4 regions of the Lentibacillus sp. Marseille-P4043 genome follow, and region 2 is predicted to be linked to each of the others. Evidence: riboswitches for the same ligand, from Rfam matches in the RefSeq annotation. Region 2 holds a riboswitch; each other region holds the start of a gene.

Region 1 (3,161 bases), 3.3 Mb from region 2:
TGCTTTAGCTTCTTGTTCTTCAACGCCCTTCATATAGTTAATTCTTCTTTGTGCTGATGCTTGTGTTACTTGCTCATCTGCATGATACGAAGAACGTACAAGTGGACCTGATTCACAGTGGCGGAATCCTTTTTCCAGAGCAATTTCCTTTAGCTCGGCAAATTCATCCGGATGATAATAGCGTTCTACATTCAAGTGCTTTTTCGTAGGCTGTAAATATTGTCCGATTGTCATAATGTCCACATCATGCGCTAATAAATCATCCATTGCTTGAATAATTTCTTCTTTTTCTTCGCCTAATCCAACCATAATACTGGATTTTGTTGGTGTTTTTGGGGCAATTTCTTTTACCCGCTGGAGCAATTGTAGCGAACGATCGTACATTGCTCTTGCGCGAACACGTTTGGTTAACCGGCGCACTGTTTCGATGTTATGGTTAAAAATATCTGGCTCACTGTCCATTAAAGTATGCAGGCTTTCATAATCACCTTTCATGTCAGATGGTAAGATTTCAATCGTGCAACCAGGGTTTGCCCGACGGATTGCCCGAACGGTTTCCGCAAATACGGCCGCACCACCGTCATTTAGATCATCCCGTGCTACGGCTGTAACAACGACGTGTTTCAAGCCCATGATAGCTACAGATTCAGCAACACGAGCGGGCTCTCCCCAATCCAATTCGTTTGGTAGTCCAGTTTTTACTGCACAAAAACGGCAACCACGAGTACAGGTATCCCCTAAAATCATAAATGTTGCCGTTTTTCGTTCACTCCAGCATTCGTGGATATTTGGACAGCGGGCTTCCTCACAAACCGTATTTAATTTCTTATCCCGCATTAATTTCTTAAGCCCTCTGTATGATTGATTCGTGTTGATTTTGGTTTTTAGCCAGTCTGGTTTTCGTATGTATTCTTCTTGTTTAGCCATTTAGTACACGCTCCTTAGATTATGTTTGAAGTTCCAATCGTTATTGCTATATTTTGCTTCAGCAAGCTGGTACACTTCATTCCATTGTTCAGTGGTTAGTTCAAATGGGAATAGCCCAATGTCTACCCCTGTTTCGAACCCTGTTTTAAACGCGTTTTTCATGGTGTCCATAGATACATGTTGTTTTGTTTCTTGATTGATTGTTGTTGCTTTTTGACCAAATGCCTTTCGTTTCCTTTCCCGGATTTCCTCACTTGGAAAGCAGAACAAATCAAAAAGCATTGTTTTATCAATGGACCGTGGTATTGATCCATGTTGCAGCAGTATCCCTTTTTGACGTGTCTGGGCGTTTCCCGATATTTTCTTCCCGCCTGCCATTAGCTCATACAAGGCGGGTTTTTCAAAGCACACGGCGGAGCGGCTCTTGTCTGTTTTGTTTGTTTCCGCATAATTTGCCGTGATACCTAACTTGGTATACCCTGCAAAAATGCCTTTTGAAAGTATGTAATAAGCTTCTCCGACCGATGCAGGGATATAAGGTTTATCTTCTGCAATGATAATGCTGTAGGTCAGTTCATCATCGTGTAAAACAGCGCTTCCACCTGTTAGACGGCGAACAAGGGGTATTTGATAGCGGTCTAATGCCTCCAGTTCAATTGCCTTATCAACATCCTGAAAATAACCTAAGGAAAGGCTTGGCGTAGACCACTGATAGAAACGTAAAATTGGTGGTATTTTCCCCTCACTATGCCATTGCAATAGCATCTCATCGAGTGCCATATTAACTGCTGCATCACATATCCCAGTGTCGATAAATCCCCATTCATCACGCACATGAATCGCCTCCTTATGTTGATGTTGGTACTGTTAGTAACCTGAAAAATAACGGGCTGCACCCAGTGGAGTGCAGCCCGTTTGTATGTATGATACATGCGACTACACTTCCCCACGCTGGTATTACCTAGATCGGGTGCGAAGGGTCAGAACGAAGATGTTCTTCTCAGCTCATGAAAGCTCCCCTAGTGATTTTTTTATTTTATTTAACAATTTCTATAGTAAAGGGATAGATGTAAATTGTAAAGCGAATTGGAAATTTTATCTGTTTCGGGAATTTTCCTGCTCAAATAGGTTGTTTTTGTAATTAACCATCTGTAATATATAATAAAATTCGTAATAAATGGGATTAATAGATTCATTTGTTAGAGCGGGGAGGAATAGGATTGAATAAAATAGTAGATATGCAGCAAGTTTCGTGGAAAAGGCAAGGAAAAACGATCTTATCAGATATCGATTGGAAGGTTGTAAATGGAGAACATTGGGCAATTCTTGGACTAAATGGGTCAGGCAAAACAACTTTATTGAACATGATAAACGGCTATATTTGGCCAACGAAGGGCAGGGTCAACATACTAGAGAAGCCATTTGGCCAAACGGATATCCGGGAGTTGCGAAAATCAATTGGCTGGGTCAGCTCATCCCTTCAAGAAAGAATGAAGGGGACAGAGCGCGTCGAGAATATTGTCGTCAGTGGAAAATTTGCGTCGATCGGGTTGTATGAAAATCCAACAGAAGCTGATTTTGCAAAGGCCTATCAACTTTTGGAACTACTTCACTGCAGTCATTTATGGGGAAGAGCCTATCAAACTTGTTCTCAGGGGGAGAAGCAAAAGATCCTTATCACACGAGGTTTGATGGGATCACCGGATTTACTTATATTAGATGAACCAACAAACGGCCTTGATTTTATTTCCCGTGAGGAATTAATGAATACTATTAACCAATTAGCTATACAGAAAAATGCACCAACGATCCTGTTTGTAACCCATCACATAGAAGAAATCATGCCTATTTTTACACATACACTCTTGCTAAAGCTGGGAACGGTTTATGGTAGGGGAAAACGAGAGGAGATGTTAACGAAAGAATATTTATCGTGCTTTTTTGATTTACCTGTTCAAATTGACTGGAGTAATGATCGAGCATGGATGACGCTTTAGTTACGGAAAAAGGCCTCTAATCATAAATAGAAGGCCTTGTATTATTTTCTGTCCTCGTATTCAAGCTTTGTCTTATCCTTAAAAGTAATCTCCACTTCAAATTTTGTATAATCATCTGGTAAGTCAAATGCTTTTAAAACTTGTTCTACAATTTCTGCCTTTTTTGTATCCTGGGTAATGGAAAGTTTTTTGACTTTAGGGTAGAGATCATGAAAGGCTTCCTCACCCTTCTTATAG
Region 2 (3,161 bases):
GATACAAGTAAAGCGGCGAAACATCCCCTGTCAATTGACCTAGCAATTCCAGCATCTGTATTCACCTCCTTTTATTCGATGAATTTAGTGATAACACTTATACGAATCAAAGCCGTATTTGGTTTCAAGTTTTTGTTTAGTTGTCCACTATAATTATAAAATATTTTTGGCTTAATTAACACACTTTCCATATATCGTCATTTATTTCGTCTACAATAAGAAAAGGTCTTCATGTTGTGGGGCACAGCTTGCTGGAGCTGGAAAGTTGTTTTTAACATCGACCCGAATCCGAGAACATCAACCCGAACGAGGAAACATCGACCCGAATCCGAGAACATCGACCCGAACGAGGGAACATCAACCCGAATCCGAGAACATCAACCCGAATTCGAGAACATCAACCCGAATCCGAAAACATCGACCCGAACGAGGGAACATCAACCCGAACGAGGGAACATCAACCCGAATCCGAGAAACATCAACCCGAACGAGGAAACATCGACCCGAACGAGGGAACATCAACCCGAATCCGAGAACATCGACCCGAACGAGGAAACATCGACCCGAACGAGGGAACATCAACCCGAATCCGAGAAACATCAACCCGAATCGAGAATATCAACCCGAACGAGGTAGCATCGACCCGATCAAGATTCTGGTGGGAGAGCAACTTCTTACTTGCATCGCATTATATATCAACTACCAAATCACATAGCAACAAACATTACGAAAAACCGACTAGATTTCGCGCTAAATGTACGGTTGTCTTGAGGAAATCACCAATACGAATGAGGCTGCATGCACATAGAATAAAGTATAAATCGAAACAAGGCTTGTGGAAGATTTATTACAACCCATGAAACCTCCTGGGGAAAGCCAGCTGACCACTGGCTTTCTTTCTTTTAGGGTTGAGTGATATAGTGTAGATAATTAGTAGAAGAAGGAGCCAGTAGATATGAAAATAGCTTTATCATTCAGTGGTGGGAAAGATAGCAGTCTAGCATTATATCGATTGCAACAACAAGGTCATGATGTTTCCTGTCTGATTACAACGATATGGCAGGAAAAACATGAAACAGTCGCGCATGGGGAGAAGCTTGATCGAATTGAAAAGCAGGCTGAACGGATCGGGATTCCCGTTCATTTTATCAAAACAGACTTTACGGAATATACACAGGATTTTGTTCATACGCTACAAGATTTAAAAATGACCTATGAGATTGATAGCGTGGCATTTGGTGACATATACTTAGAAGGGCATCGTGAGTGGGGAGAGCAGGTTGCAGAAAAAGCTGGCGTAGCGCCGATTTACCCGTTGTGGACGGATCAACATAAGGTATTGGATTTATTAAGAGAATTTGTCGCTTCAAAGTTTCAGGCACGGGTTATCAAGGTAGATAATACAAAACTTCCGGAAAGCTGGATAGGCCGACTTGTAGATGAGTCGTTTATTACGGATATTAGCAAGAAGGATGTTTGTCCGCTGGGGGAATCGGGAGAATATCATACAACAGTGTTTGGCGGGCCAATATTTAACGATCCGGTTTGAAAATTATAATTCTTCTTGAAAACGGTATCGTAATGTAGTACCTTATACATGTAAGATCAAAACTAAATAGATTTTGTGGGGGGACCAGTTGAGCTGGTTGAGATTGTATCCGTTAGATACTGACCCTTGGAACCTGATCTGGCTGAAACCAGCGTAGGGAACATCATGTTAAAAGAAAAGGCGAATTTATCTAAAAGAAAAGGTAAATCTTTCTTTTTTTGCATGCACCCCAGGTTTAAAAATGGTGGTGTTTTTTTATTGTCATTTTTACTCTTTTATGCCGGTCATTTTCCTAAACAAAAATTACATACACGATGGAGGTTAGGAAATGAAGAAGCTTTTAATGTTACTTATGCTCACTACCGTTCTTGTGGCATGTAACGGCAACAACGAGTCCAAAAGTGCGGATCAAGATGAGGACACTAAGCAGAAAATAAAGTTCGTCTTGGACTGGACACCAAACACGAATCATACTGGCATTTATGTTGCACAGAAAAAGGGATACTTTAATGACGAGGGACTGGATGTGGAAATTATGATGCCGGGAGAAGTTGGAGCTGATCAGCTTGTCGCGTCAGGTAAGGCCGATTTTGGTGTGGGTGCGCAGGAAAGTATTACGGAAGCACGTGTACAAGGTGTTCCGATCGTTTCCATTGCAGCAGTGATTCAGCATAATACATCTGGTTTTGCCTCACCTAAAGAAAAAGATATCACATCACCGAAAGATTTTGCCGGGAAGACGTATGGTGGTTGGGGTGCGCCAGTTGAGAAGGCTGTTCTTACATCCCTTATGAACCAAGAGAATGCTTCTGCCGATGATGTGGATATTGTCAATATGGGAAACACTGACTTCTTTACGGCAGTGAAACGCGATATTGACTTTGCTTGGATTTATTATGGCTGGACTGGTGTAGAAGCTGAACTGCGCGGTGAGGAGTTAAACATGTTGTACCTAACTGACTACTCGAAAAAACTTGATTATTATACACCTGTTCTTACGACGAATGAACAAACAATTGAGGAAAATCCGGAAACGGTTAAGAAGTTTTTAGCGGCTGTTTCGAAAGGATATAGATTTGCTATCGATAACCCTGACGAAGCGGCTGCTATATTGATAGACGCAGTTCCCGATCTTGATGTGGAACTGGTACAGGCGAGTCAAGAGTGGCTCTCACCAAAATACCAGGATGATGCCGATCGTTGGGGCGAACAGAAACTAGAAGTCTGGGAGAATTATGCAAATTGGATGTACGATAACAATCTATTAGACACACGACTAGATAGCGAAAAAGCTTTTACGAATGAATTTCTACCAAAATAGGAGGTTATTTAAATGGCAAATGCGTTAGTGAGTGTACAAATTATACCAAAGACAAAAAATGGGGAGGATACGATTCCATATGTAGATGCTGCAATAGAAGTTATTGCTCAATCAGGCGTGAAATATGAGGTGAACCCGCTCGAGACAACAATGGAAGGCGATTTGCCGGTGCTTCTATCAATTATCGAAAAAATGAATACAAGGATGACTGAACGCGGGTGTGAAAGTATTATTTCGCAGGTAAAAGTGTTTCATAAACCAGATGGGGCTTCAATGTATGAACTGACGGAG
Region 3 (3,161 bases), 460 kb from region 2:
GGAAGGGGCCAATTTTATCGTCGAGAATTTCCAAAACTTTAGTCCAAAAATGGCTGATTTTGCCCGTATGGCTTTTGATAATCGTTGGATCGAAGCGGAAGATCGTGCCGGAAAACGTCCAGGAGGATTCTGCACAAGTTTTCCGGATAGTGAACAGACACGTATTTTTATGACTTATTCCGGGACATCATCTAATATTGCTACCCTTGCCCATGAATTAGGCCATGCTTACCATCAACATGTCATGAATGATGTGAATGGGTTGAATCAGGGGTATGCAATGAATGTAGCAGAAACGGCATCAACGTTTGCGGAAATGATTATTGCTGATGCATCGGTGAAGAACGCGAAAAGCAAAGTAGAAAAGCAATCCGTGCTGGAAGATAAAATTCAACGAAGTGTTGCCTTTTTCATGAATATTCATGCCCGATTCCTTTTTGAACAGCGATTTTATGAAGAAAGAAAACAAGGAATGGTTCCAGTACCAAGACTGAATGAATTAATGGTGGAGGCACAAAAAGAGGCGTATTGCGATGCGTTAGATACGTACGATCCGAATTTCTGGGCGTCTAAACTGCATTTTCACATCACGGGAACACCATTTTATAATTTTCCATATACGTTCGGCTATTTGTTTAGTCTCGGAATCTATGCACATGCACTTGAAAAAGGTAGTAGTTTTGAAGAGGATTATATTGCACTGCTTCGCGACACCGGAAAAATGACCGTTGAAGACTTAGCGGAAAAACATTTGGGAGTTGATTTAACAAAACCAGATTTCTGGGAAAACGCCATCAATTTATGTGTGAAGGATGTTGAGGAGTTTCTGGCACTTTAGATTTCAGCGTTGCTACTAGTTGGTGAATACGTTATAATACAGGTAACGAAAAAAGCATAAAAATAAAAGTCTACAGGGGGAGCCCATTTGGCTGAGAGTGAACACTGTGCTGTTCTTACCCTTTGAACCTGTTAGTTAATACTAGCGTAGGGATGGTAGCTTTTTTGATGGTATAAAAGCAATGTGAGCGGATTCCCCATCAGGAAGCTTCCCCTTTGACATTGCTTTTTTTGTGTTCAAAATTTTCGCTGGTAGATTCCTAAGTCTACTAGAAGGGGAGGTCATTTGATTGAAGGAAAAACGTACATTGTTTTTAATTGAGGTTGCGATTTTTACAGCGTTAGCATTAGCGTTAGATCTTGCTCCATTTTTATCTTTTAAAATCTGGGCTCAAGGCGGATCGATTTCATTGGCGATGATACCGGTATTCATTGTCGCCTTTCGTTGGGGGCTAAAAGGTGGATTATTATCTGGATTTCTATGGGGTGTTTTACAGGTAGCATTAGGAACAGGGTATATATTGTACTTTTGGCAAGGTCTGCTTGATTATGCGGTTGCTTTTACCGTAATCGGTTTTGCTGGTATTTTTGCGAAGCCAATTCAGCGTGCAGTTAAGGAAGGTAATACAGCGACATCTATAACATATATTTTAACTGGTGTCCTTCTTGGTTCCATGTTGCGTTTTATTGCCCATTTTGCTGCGGGAGTCGTATTTTTTGAATCAGCAGTTGACGGCATGAATGTCTGGATTTATTCATTGCTATATAATATCTCATACATTGTTCCGTCGTTCATTATCTGTACAATCGCTGTGTTTTTCTTGTTTCATAAACAGCCAAGAACACTATTAAGTGCAACTGCATAAACATTAGCTTTCCGCTCACGATATGTTAGGTCGTACCACTGTCTTTAGTTGGTACGGCTTTTGTTTTCGGAAAAAATGAATAATTTATGCATACCTCTATTTTTGCGAAGTGCATATTTTTTGAGTATACTGAAAATAGGGGTGATAATCTTGCGGGAATTAATTGGTGAATGTCAATCATGCGGAAAAGCTGTTTATTGTGAAAATGGCTTTTTTGATGGTGAACAAATAGATGGTAATTTATTATGTAATCGCTGTGCTGAAAAGGTGGATTCTGAAACGGACAAACAGGCGTAAGCTCGTTTGTTCGTTTTTAATTTAATTCACTATTTTATACCAGTGTCAAAAGCAAATTGTTTTTTATGAACCTTCCTTTTTTCTCACTCCCTATTACCGATTTGCATAGGCTATAGCACACGTAAGGAGAAAGGAAGGTTCATGTGGAACTTACGATATCGCATTGGTTATATGGATTATTTACACTGATTATTATTTTGACAATGATTTTTAAACGTGGCGTTGTACTTCCTACATTACTTGGAACGTTTGTCATTGCTTGGGTGTACAATGGTAGTCTTATTGACGGTTTCACTTCCATTTTTAATGCGAACTTGGTTGCTGCAAAAGAGCTCTTTAGTATTTTTCTAATCATCACATTTATGTTGGCGCTATTGCATTCGTTACGTGATCTTGGAGCAGATCGGAGGATGATACAACCGATTCAGAAGATGATGGTTAATGGACATGTTTCATTTTTTGTCCTTATCGCTGTAACGTATGTTATTTCCTTATTTTTCTGGCCAACACCAGCTGTTCCATTAATTTGTGCGCTTCTTGTTCCTGCGGCAGTGCGTGCAGGATTACCAGCTATTACAGCGGCGGTAGCGGTAGCAATTGCTGGGCAAGGGATGGCACTTTCTTCTGACTACATTGTGCAGGTCGCTCCCAGCTTATCAGCCAAGTCTGCGGGGATTGAAGTTGGGGTTGTTGCTGACCAGGCATTATTGCTTTCACTTATTACTGGTGGAATCGCAATTGCTGCCGCTTATTTGTTGTATCGAAAATCAATTCGTTCTAAAGATAGTGAATTAATACAACAAGATTTAGAAGCATTGGAAACTGTATCAGAATCAAAAAACGAAGCAAAATCCGCTCATCTCACAATTTGGAGTAAACTATTTTCGATCATTGTTCCAATTGCTTTGCTGGCTGTAGTCGTATATATGATGTCCGCAAAATTGATGTCAGGAAGAATGACGGGTTTTGAGGGTGGAGATGGGGCAGCATTTGTCGGAGGAGTTGCTGTAATTCTCCTGCTTTTATCAACCGTAGCATTTGGCAAACAACATGCACTTGATTATATTAGCAACCATATCACGGATGGATTTGTTTTCGCCTTTAAAGCAATGGGGCCAGTTATCCCAATTGCAGGTTTCTTCTTTTTAGGAAGTTCTGACT
Region 4 (3,161 bases), 3.2 Mb from region 2:
CCAAACCCGCTATCAGAATCAGAGAAAAAAACTGTATTTAAGCGATTTGGCATTGGGGCAATCATTGTTATTCTATTGGGAGCAATCACTATCCCAACCGGCATCTTAACGATTAACGGATTTACAATGATTGTAAGTATACTAGGGATTATTATACCTACTTGCTATTTCATCGTTATGTACCGCAGTAAGAAAACGACTGAAGTGGAACGATCTCGTTTACTGGCATATATACCAATGTTTATTGCTGCTATTATGTTTTGGGCGATTCAAGAGCAAGGTTCGATTATTTTAGCACGTTTTGCTGATCAGCGAACCGATCTGAGTTTAGCAGGTTTTGAGATTCAATCTTCCTGGTTCCAGTCATTGAATCCTCTATTTATCGTTCTTTTAGCGCCTGTATTTGCTTGGCTTTGGATTAGATTAGGAAAAAGCCAACCATCAACACCGAAGAAGTTTTCATTTGGTCTATTTTTTGCCGGACTATCTTTTCTCGTGATGATTGTACCTGCCATCATTAATGGAACAGATACGCTTGTCAATCCGTTATGGTTAGTATTAAGCTTCTTCCTAGTTGTTATTGGAGAATTATGTTTATCACCGGTTGGCTTATCAGCGACTACAAAACTTGCACCAGCTGCATTTTCAGCGCAAACGATGAGTCTATGGTTCCTATCCAATGCGTCAGCACAGGCTATCAATGCCCAAATTGTAAAACTATATTCTCCGGATACAGAAATTCTATATTTCGGTATCATCGGTGGAATTTCAATCTTACTAGGTTTTATTCTATTTGCTGCATCTAAGAAAATTCACGTGTTCATGCGAGGGATTAACTAAACGTAATTTAAGAAAAGGGTTGCTCCAAACTGTCATTGTTGGTTTTGGAGCAGCCTTTTTTCTTTTAAATGCGTAGAGAGAAAAATTTAAATATTGTCATAGACTGGTGACAAATGGAAGTACCTTTGTTAAGATAAGAATCAACAAGCAAATTTTATAATAGTTCAACTACTAGGGGGGCCCAAAATTGTGGGCTGAGAGGAAGGCCGAACTGCTTTCCGACTCTTATGGACCTGATCTGGTTAATACCAGCGGAGGGAAGTAGTGAGTGGCATTATGTCCATAAACGAATCCCATACTAAGCTAGGTCCTTTTATCAGGATCTAGCTTTTTTATTTTTATTAGAAAGGGGGAAATAAATGAATCGAACGCGTTTACTAACAACAATGGCAGTTTTTGTAGCCATTGGAACGATTGGAGCACAAATTCTATGGTTTCCAGCAGGCGTTGCCAAAGCTTACCCTGTACAACACGCGGTCAACGTCATGGCGGCAATCATGCTTGGTCCAGCTCCAGCTGTTATGATCGCCTTTATGATTGGGGTGCTCCGAAATTTGCTTGGACTTGGTACACTATTAGCATTTCCTGGCGGGATGATTGGTGCTTTTCTGGCAGGGTATCTTTATAAAAAATTTGGCAAAAAGGTATGGGCTGCACTTGGAGAATTCATTGGGACTGGAATTGTTGGTTCCTTGTTTGCCGTACCATTGGCCAACTTTTTAATGGGAAGTTCAGTTGGTGCATTATTCTTTTTCCCATCATTTCTAGTAAGCAGTGGAACAGGCGCATTGATCGGCTGGGTAATAGCTGTTCGCTTGAAACAACGACAAGTATTACAAAATATTTAGTATTATGAAGAACTACTAGGGGCGCTAGAATAGCTGAGAATAGGAATATTCCTTAGTCCCTTGGAACCTGATCTGGTTAATACCAGCGGAGGGAAGTGGTCGAGAGGAAAAAATATGTACCTCTCTATTTATCTACTTTTCTATTCCCTTAGTAGCTTCCTAAAAATTCGAGGAGGCATGACAATGACATTTTCACAAAATCTTAGAGAAGAAAATAACGATATTTTTCAAGCAATTTTTAACCATCCATTTGTACAGGGGATCGGCAAAGAAAATGTGCCTAAAAAAGCATTAGCACATTATATTAAAGCAGACTTTGAGTACTTAAACGCATTTATCAACGTTTATGGAATCGCGATATCAAAGGCAAACAATCGTAAAGATATGTCCTTTTTTAACGAACAAATCCGGTTTGTACTGCACAGCGAAATCCATCCTCACCACAACTTTTGTGAGGCAATCGGGGTTGAGTATGACGAGCTTCAAGGGTATCCATTACCACCTACTGCAGATCATTACATGAAACATATGATGTATCATGCACAAATGGGTAGTTTACCTGAAATAATCTGTGCATTACTCCCTTGTCCATGGACATATCTCGAAATTGGTAAGGAATTAATGAAAACATATAAACCATCTAAAAATCATGCGTTTTATCCATGGATTAACTTTTATGCTGAGGAAAGCATGGAAAAAACCACGACAGAAATGCGAACCCGTTTAGATGAATTGGCAGATCAGTCCTCAAGTAAAGATATCGGGCGAATGAAAGAAGCATTCCGCAAAAGCTGCCAATTGGAATTAGCCTTTTGGGATATGGCATACACGTGTGAAGCGTGGCCAGGAGAAAGACTGGTGACACACCAATGACCCAAACACCTTGTGCACTCACAATTGCTGGCACTGATCCAAGTGGTGGGGCAGGCATTCAGGCTGATTTAAAAACATTCCAGGAATTCACATGCTACGGTATGTCTGTGATTACATCAGTTGTTGCGCAAAACACAACTGGCGTCCAGGACGTTCACCATCTCCCTATTAAAATGATTGTGCAACAACTCGATTCCGTTATTTCGGATATCCCATTTCAAGCATTTAAAACGGGAATGATTGCGAATATCGACATAATGGATGCAATAGCCAGGAAGATTTCACATTTATCCGTTCCTTTTGTCATGGACCCTGTAATGGTTGCATCCAGTGGTGATTCATTAATCACAGCAGATGCCCGAGACTATTTGCGTGATGAGCTTCTACCCAGGACAACGTTAGTAACACCAAATGTTCCAGAGGCAGAATATATTATCGGAGAGACTATTAAAACGATCGACGATTTACAACAGGCTGCTGAACAAATCGTGATTAATTACGGTGCTGAAGCTGCCCTCGTTAAGGGAGGTCATTTAGCTGGGGAAGCAACTGACTATTTATATGACGGAAAAGAAATGTACCGCTTCTCTTCTGAACGAA

The links. A riboswitch is a leader RNA that binds a small molecule or an ion and turns the genes downstream of it on or off. The one in region 2 is predicted to bind thiamine pyrophosphate.
Region 1: linked by a shared signal. The riboswitch ahead of C8270_RS02430 (lipoate--protein ligase family protein) and the one ahead of C8270_RS18455 (ABC transporter substrate-binding protein) in region 2 are both predicted to bind thiamine pyrophosphate.
Region 3: linked by a shared signal. The riboswitch ahead of thiT (energy-coupled thiamine transporter ThiT) and the one ahead of C8270_RS18455 (ABC transporter substrate-binding protein) in region 2 are both predicted to bind thiamine pyrophosphate.
Region 4: linked by a shared signal. The riboswitch ahead of thiW (energy coupling factor transporter S component ThiW) and the one ahead of C8270_RS18455 (ABC transporter substrate-binding protein) in region 2 are both predicted to bind thiamine pyrophosphate.

Annotation. Positions count from the first base shown of each region.
Region 1 covers NZ_LT984884.1:448,263-451,423, reverse strand. The annotation lists gene lipA (lipoyl synthase) at 1-927, opposite strand, end outside; gene C8270_RS02430 (lipoate--protein ligase family protein) at 928-1,761, opposite strand; TPP riboswitch at 1,854-1,958, opposite strand; gene C8270_RS02425 (ABC transporter ATP-binding protein) at 2,148-2,924, shown strand; gene C8270_RS02420 (YusW family protein) at 2,966-3,161, opposite strand, start outside.
Region 2 covers NZ_LT984884.1:3,709,093-3,712,253, reverse strand. The annotation lists gene C8270_RS20150 (hypothetical protein) at 1-55, opposite strand, end outside; gene C8270_RS20145 (hypothetical protein) at 266-715, shown strand; gene C8270_RS18460 (diphthine--ammonia ligase) at 956-1,549, shown strand; TPP riboswitch at 1,617-1,726, shown strand; gene C8270_RS18455 (ABC transporter substrate-binding protein) at 1,878-2,870, shown strand; gene C8270_RS18450 (thiamine-binding protein) at 2,883-3,161, shown strand, end outside.
Region 3 covers NZ_LT984884.1:3,251,923-3,255,083, reverse strand. The annotation lists gene C8270_RS16170 (M3 family oligoendopeptidase) at 1-838, shown strand, start outside; TPP riboswitch at 904-1,009, shown strand; gene thiT (energy-coupled thiamine transporter ThiT) at 1,128-1,703, shown strand; gene C8270_RS20305 (hypothetical protein) at 1,854-2,000, shown strand; gene C8270_RS16160 (hypothetical protein) at 2,144-3,161, shown strand, end outside.
Region 4 covers NZ_LT984884.1:503,118-506,278, forward strand. The annotation lists gene C8270_RS02685 (peptide MFS transporter) at 1-840, shown strand, start outside; TPP riboswitch at 1,004-1,117, shown strand; gene thiW (energy coupling factor transporter S component ThiW) at 1,200-1,688, shown strand; TPP riboswitch at 1,696-1,799, shown strand; gene tenA (thiaminase II) at 1,872-2,561, shown strand; gene thiD (bifunctional hydroxymethylpyrimidine kinase/phosphomethylpyrimidine kinase) at 2,558-3,161, shown strand, end outside.